DNA from 3 places in the Bacillus sp. DU-106 genome. Region 2 is predicted to be linked to each of the others. Evidence: predicted binding sites of a transcription regulator. Region 2 holds the regulator's gene; each other region holds the start of a gene.
What was found. Region 2 encodes Rex, which represses fermentation and respiration genes when NADH is low (regulators of the CRP and FNR family bind a similar motif). Its sites were predicted from a motif close to TTGTGAAATATTTCACAA; they were not measured.
Positions count from the first base shown of each region.

Region 1: hcp (hydroxylamine reductase) is a predicted target of Rex. The motif match lies at 1,082-1,099, and genes of this name have one in related genera.
Region 3: C3Y97_RS06550 (formate/nitrite transporter family protein) is a predicted target of Rex. The motif match lies at 1,448-1,465, and genes of this name have one in related genera.

Region 1 covers NZ_CP026607.1:3,330,873-3,333,151, reverse strand. Annotated here, with positions in the region: gene bla2 (BcII family subclass B1 metallo-beta-lactamase) at 1-418, shown strand, start outside; gene hcp (hydroxylamine reductase) at 1,163-2,279, shown strand, end outside.
Region 2 covers NZ_CP026607.1:254,528-256,806, forward strand. Annotated here, with positions in the region: gene C3Y97_RS01500 (ABC-F family ATP-binding cassette domain-containing protein) at 1-637, opposite strand, end outside; gene C3Y97_RS01505 (redox-sensing transcriptional repressor Rex) at 825-1,454, shown strand; gene C3Y97_RS01510 (YdiK family protein) at 1,484-1,675, opposite strand; gene C3Y97_RS01515 (CPBP family intramembrane glutamic endopeptidase) at 1,672-2,279, opposite strand, start outside.
Region 3 covers NZ_CP026607.1:1,269,873-1,272,151, forward strand. Annotated here, with positions in the region: gene C3Y97_RS06540 (prepilin peptidase) at 1-158, shown strand, start outside; gene C3Y97_RS06545 (cyclic-phosphate processing receiver domain-containing protein) at 173-484, shown strand; gene C3Y97_RS06550 (formate/nitrite transporter family protein) at 512-1,363, opposite strand; gene C3Y97_RS06555 (TerC family protein) at 1,566-2,279, opposite strand, start outside.

The DNA of each region.
Region 1 (2,279 bases), 2.3 Mb from region 2:
TGATCGAATTGGCGGAATAAAAACGTTGAAAGAAAGAGGAATTAAAGCGCATAGTACAGCATTAACCGCAGAACTAGCAAAGAACAGTGGATATGAAGAGCCGCTTGGAGATTTACAAATAATTACGAGTTTGAAGTTTGGCAATACAAAAGTAGAAACGTTCTATCCAGGGAAAGGACATACAGAAGATAATATTGTTGTTTGGTTGCCACAATATCAAATTTTAGCTGGAGGCTGTTTAGTAAAATCTGCGGAAGCTAAAGATTTAGGAAATGTTGCGGATGCGTATGTAAATGAATGGTCTACATCGATTGAGAATGTGCTGAAGCGATATGGAAATATAAATTCGGTAGTACCTGGTCATGGAGAAGTAGGAGACAAGGGATTACTTTTACATACATTGGATTTATTAAAATAAGAAATTGTAGAAATACAAAAGAAAGGAGAAATAATTTTCTCCTTTCTTTCTTTCTTCTAACTATATTTAAATGCTGAATCTGTCGATTACGTCAGCATATATTACTGAGATTTTAATTCCAAGTATACAAATACTAGTACTGTCATAATTGCAATAACAACGTAAGTAGCATCAAGCATTATAAGTGTTTTTAAAGTTTCAGTCATCGTAATTCACCCCTGTTATAAAAATATAACATGATCTTTTTATTGATTAGATTAGAGATCATAAAGATAAAATGTATATGAAATTTCTTAAGTAGCTTCTATATAAATATATCATATAAATAATGTAAGTAATGTTAAGATAGTGTAAATGTATTGTAAATAAAGAGGTTTACAATGAAGGCTTTAATAAAAAAAATGATAGTTCCTTAAAATGACAAATACGCTCTTCTTTCTATTGAATGATAGAAAGAAGAGCGTATTTGTATGTCTATTTTCATATGTAATGAATTGCAACTATTTGTACATGGGACTCAAAATTTTTTTCGTTTTATATATTTCTCCAAATTAATTAGCTATTTAAAAGTATCGAAAGATGTGTGCACACTAATGCTTATTTTTTAGTGTCAATAAAAATATTATGTCAACAATATGAACTGTCACAAATCTTTATATATTATTGTGATTGATATCACATCACTTTTTTTCAATGGGTATTATGCTTAAGGTGTAATGAATGATTGGGAGAGGGTGGGATGATATGTTTTGTTATCAATGTGAACAAACGCCAACAGGCGGATGTAAAGTAATGGGTGTTTGTGGGAAGAATGAAACGATTGCGAGTCTACAAGATACGATTGTGTTTGGGCTAAAAGGAATTGCAGCTTATCGCACACATGCTGCTCAGCTAGGGTATACGGATGGATTTGTAGATGCTACAACACAAGAAGCTTTATATATGACATTAACAAATTCTAATTTTAACGAACAAGAGCATATTGATATGGCTATGAAAGTGGGGAAATCAGCTTTACGGGTGATGGAATTATTAGATGAGGCACATACGAATCATTTTGGTGTGCCAGAACCTGTACAAATTACACAAAATCGTGTAGAAGGTAAAGCAATTGTAGTTACGGGCCATAATTTATTTGCATTAGAAGAACTATTAAAGCAAACAGAAGGAAAAGACATTAATATTTATACGCATTCTGAAATGCTACCAGCACACGGATACCCGCAACTGAAAAAATATAAACATTTAAAAGGAAACATCGGTAAGGCATGGTATGATCAAAGACGCCTTTTTGAAAAATTTACTGGTGCCATATTAGCTACAACGAACTGTGTTATGCCAATTAAAGGATCATACTCTGATCGATTCTTTTCATATGACATTGCAGGTTTAGAGGGTGTACAAAAAATTGAAAATGATGATTTTACACCATTGATTCAAAAAGCACTAGAACTTTCAGAAGTACATATGGAGTCGGATGAACAGTTAGTAACAGGGTTTCATCATAATACAGTATTATCATTAGCTCCGGAAATTATTAATGCAGTAAAAGAGGGGAAGATAAAGCGTTTCTTTGTTATTGCCGGTTGTGATGCACCGGGAAAAGGTGGAGAATATTATCGTGAATTAGCAACGTCACTTCCGCCAGAAACAGTTATTTTAACAACTTCTTGCGGGAAATTCCGCTTTAATGATGTGGATTACGGTGTTGTACCTGGTACCGAGATTCCGCGCTACATCGACTTAGGACAATGTAATAATTCCATTTCTACAGTGAAAATAGCAGCTACATTAGCTGATGCTTTCCAATGTGAAGTGAATGAATTGCCAGTAAGTATTGTGCTATCATGGTTTGAACAAA
Region 2 (2,279 bases):
GATAACCTTGCAAATATTGCTCAAGCCATGTTAATGTTTCGATGTCTAAATGGTTTGTAGGCTCGTCCAAAATAAGTAAGTCTGGTTTTGTTAATAATAATTTCCCGAGAGCTAATCTTGTTTTTTGCCCGCCGCTTAAAGTAGAGATCGTCGTCTGGTGCGTTTCAACTGGGAAGCCAAGGCCGCTTAAAATGGAGCGAATATCCGCTTCATATTGATATCCACCTTGATCTTTATAATTGAGTTGTAGTTGGTCATAATCAGCTAACAATCTTTCATATGTAGCTTCGTTTGAAAAGTTTTCTTCTTTTCCCATTTCTTGCTCAAGCCTTCGAAGTTTTGTCTCCATTTGCTGTAAGTGGGTAAAGACGGTTAGCATTTCATCCCAAATTGTTAAAGACGTTTCTAGTCCAGTATTTTGAGCTAAATATCCGATTGAGACATCTTTCGGTTTTATAATTTCGCCACCATCATGAGATAATTCACCAGCGATAATTTTTAATAATGTAGATTTTCCTGCTCCATTCCTTCCAACTAATGCGATACGATCTTTTGTTTGTACTTCCAATTTTATGTTTGCAAGAATCGTTTCTGCACCGTATAATTTCGAAAGCGCGTTTACTTGTAATAAAATCAATGTTTTCACCTCAAATAATTTCTTAACTTTGCCATGTTTATATTTCTCAATCATACTAAAAATAGTGTATAGTTTAAAATAAAGAGAGAATACTTCTTCTCTTTATTATACAAGGAATTTAATGAGTGCTAAACTTCTGTATTTGATTAAAGTATATGAATAAAGATAGGAAGAGAGGAGAGGTCATATGGATCAGCAAAAGATTCCACAAGCCACTGCTAAAAGATTGCCTCTATACTATCGATTTATCCAAAACTTATCTCTTTCTGGTAAGCAGCGTGTTTCATCGGCCGAATTGAGTGAGGCAGTAAAAGTAGATTCTGCAACAATACGAAGAGATTTTTCGTATTTTGGAGCGTTAGGGAAAAAGGGATATGGATATAACGTAAATTATTTATTATCATTTTTCCGCGAAACACTTGATCAAGATGATATAACACGTGTAGCACTTATTGGAGTAGGTAATTTAGGGACCGCTTTCTTACATTATAATTTCACGAAAAACAATAATACAAAAATTGAAATGGCATTTGATGTTAGTGAAGAGAAAGTTGGAACAGAAATCGGGGGCATTCCTGTATATCATTTAGATGAATTAGAAGAGAGATTATCAAATGATATACAAGTGGCAATATTAACAGTACCGGCTACAGTAGCACAAGCTGTAGCAGATAGATTAGCTGAAACAAGCGTGCACGGTATTTTGAATTTCACACCAGCGCGATTAAACGTATCAGAGAATATTAGAATTCATCATATTGACTTAGCTGTAGAGTTACAAACATTAGTTTACTTTTTGAAAAACTATCCACAATAAAACGCAGAGGAAGCGACCTCTGCGTTTTATTATTGTTTCTTCTTTGTGAATTTAACTAATATAAGGCGAAGTGCCAAATTAAAATCAATTGTTGCCATAACTGCAAATAGTATTGTCCACATATTCCAGATTGTATCTGTCACGTTCGTAATGGCGAAGCGTGTAAAGATACATCCAAGAAGGAAGTATAGTGCAGCCATGAACAATGGTGAGTTTCTCATACAAAAAATCCTCCGATAAAGCCTTGCATTTTTTCAGCTTCTTTAATCATTTCTTGAATTTGTTCATTGCTCATAAAAATTTGCCCAATAGCGACTAATGTATTCATCGCAACATGAGCTGCAATCGGAACGATAATACGTTTCGTCTTCACATATAAGAAGGCAAATACGAGCCCCATAGCAGTGTATACCAATAAGTGAGTAAAATCAAAATGAATTGTTGCGAATACAAGCGAACTAATGATAGCTGCGATAAAGAAGTTAAACTTCTTATAAAGCGTGCCGAATAGAATTTTTCTAAATACGATTTCTTCTAAGATAGGTCCAATTATAGATACAACAATAAGGAACCAAGGTATCGTTCTTGCGATGTCCATCAGTCTGTCTGTATTCTCAGATCCACGTGGAACCCCAAATACATACATTTCAATCATACCTGCAATGGATTGTGAGATGATTGCTAAGAAGAACCCGATAAAAATCCATCCAATAGTAGCTGGAACAGAAGAGCGCATTGGATCTAAATGCCTGTCACGAATATCTGTTCTAAGTAACCAAAGCACGATACATAATGCAATAAAGAAGCTAATGATTGCCCAGTGTC
Region 3 (2,279 bases), 1.0 Mb from region 2:
GCGTTTTTATCGTTTTATTTTTAGCATCTTGTTTTAGTCTTTGTTTTTTCGGGATTGGTATCGGATTAAAACGTATAGAAGTACGAAAGCCAATTCCATTTGGTCCTTTTATTAGTCTTGGGGCAATGTGCTATGTATTAGCTGTTTATTCAAATTAGAGAGGGAATCGAAAATGAACGTATATATGGATGATCAAAGAAGTTGCCCGTTCGGGTATGTGTCCGCAACTACAGTAGAATGTGCCTTGCAAATGGTTCGGGATTATGATGTGAATATTCTTTCCCTTGATTATAATATGGGCTGGGGAGCAAAAAATGGACTAGATTTTGTAGAAGCTTTTTGTACAGAGGGATTATATGTAAATGAAATTCACCTTCATACGAATGATGTCATCGGTATGCACAAGATGAAACAGAGAATGGATAAGGGAAAGGAAGAAGGAGAAATTAATCCTCACCTTGTTGTTAAATACGTGGGAAGCTAAAAACTCCAAAGTAAAACTTTGGAGTTTTTAATGTTTCATATGTGCTTGTAAAGGAATAATCTCTTCTTGTTGAGCTACTGCGATTTCAGTTTCTTCCTGTTGAACTTCAGGTGTTTTCTTTGTTAAGTAGTGGTATACCATACCGACAAATACTGATCCGCCAATAATGTTACCGATTGTAACAGGAATTAAGTTATGAATAGCACCTGAAAAAGAAATTGTCTCAGGGTGCGGTGAAACTAAAGATAAAGCAAAGAGTGATAAGTTTGCAATACTATGTTCGTAACCAGATAAGAAGAATGTGAAAACAAGTAGCATCATGACTATTATTTTTGCTGTGTCACCTTTAACCTGAGAAGGTAAGAAACAAGCAAGACATACGAGCCAGTTACATAAAATGGCTTTAAAGAATAACTGCATTGTAGGTGTGTTCATCTTTCCTTCAACGACTTTATTCATTAAGTGACCGTGATCAATTGCTTCAAAAATTCCAGTTGCGTAAAATAGTAAGGCAAAGAATAACGCGCCGGCTAAGTTACCTGCATAACAAGCAACCCAGTTACGTAGTGTATCAGAAATCGTTGTTTCTTTTCTTAAAGTTGCTACAGTAAAGTACATTGTGTTCCCAGTAAACAATTCAGCACCGCCATATATAATAAGTACGAGAGCAATCCCGAAAAACATAGAAGCAGCTAAATAAGTTGCTGGTGAATCTGCAATGTGAAAAAAGTTACCTAATTTAAAACATAGTACAATAATAAAACCGATATAAATACCCGCAAGTGCAGCACGAATGAAATATTGCATTGGGTTTGTATCTAGTATTTTCTTTTTGCTTTTAGCCAGTTTGACAACATAATCTAGTCCTTGTTCTAGCATGAGTAATACGCTCCTTTAGTAAATCTTCTATAAATACTCCTTATATGAATAAAGTACATGGAATTGTTCTCACTTTCAATAAGTTTGTGCAATGTTTCACAAAAAGGACATACATACATTAAGAAAACGTTTACAAAAGGTAGTATAATGTAATTTTTTCTGGACATTGAGAGGAAGAAAGAAAAAAGAAAAAGCGCTGTAATTACAGCGCTTTTTCGTCTAAATTCTTTTCTACTTTTACTTCTACTTCTTTTGAGAAGAACCAACCACCAACTGCGATTCCGACTAATACAATCCAGAATGTAAGCTTCCACGGAGTGGATTCTGGGAATGAATGTGGAATTACATTTAATGCAGGGTGTGCTAATGTATAAACTGCTAGCTTCACACCAACCCAACCTACAATTAAGAATGCTGCGGTTTCAAGTCCTGGTTTACGTTTTAAGATTTGTACGAAAGCAGTTGCTGCAAATCGCATAATGATTAATCCGATAAGTCCACCTACAAAGATAACAGCGAATTGCCCAGTATCAAGACTACCAATTGTACCTAATCCTGTTTTTGGTAAAGTCATTGCTAGTGCAACAGCAGCTAAAATTGAATCAACTGCGAAGGCGATATCAGCAACCTCAACTTTAAATACAGTCCACCAAAAGTTCTCTTGTTTTTTCTTTGCTTCTTTTTCTTCTGTTTCTTCATCTGTATTCTTTTTAACATATGTTTTAAATAAGTGATTACCAGCGATAAACATAAGGTAGATGGCACCGATTGCTTGCACTTGCCATACATCGACTAAGAACGAAATCATAAATAACGATCCAAATCGGAAAACAAATGCCCCCGCTAATCCATAAAATAGTGCTTTCTTTCGTTTTTCTTCTGGTAAATGTTTTACCATAATTGCAAGAACAAGAGC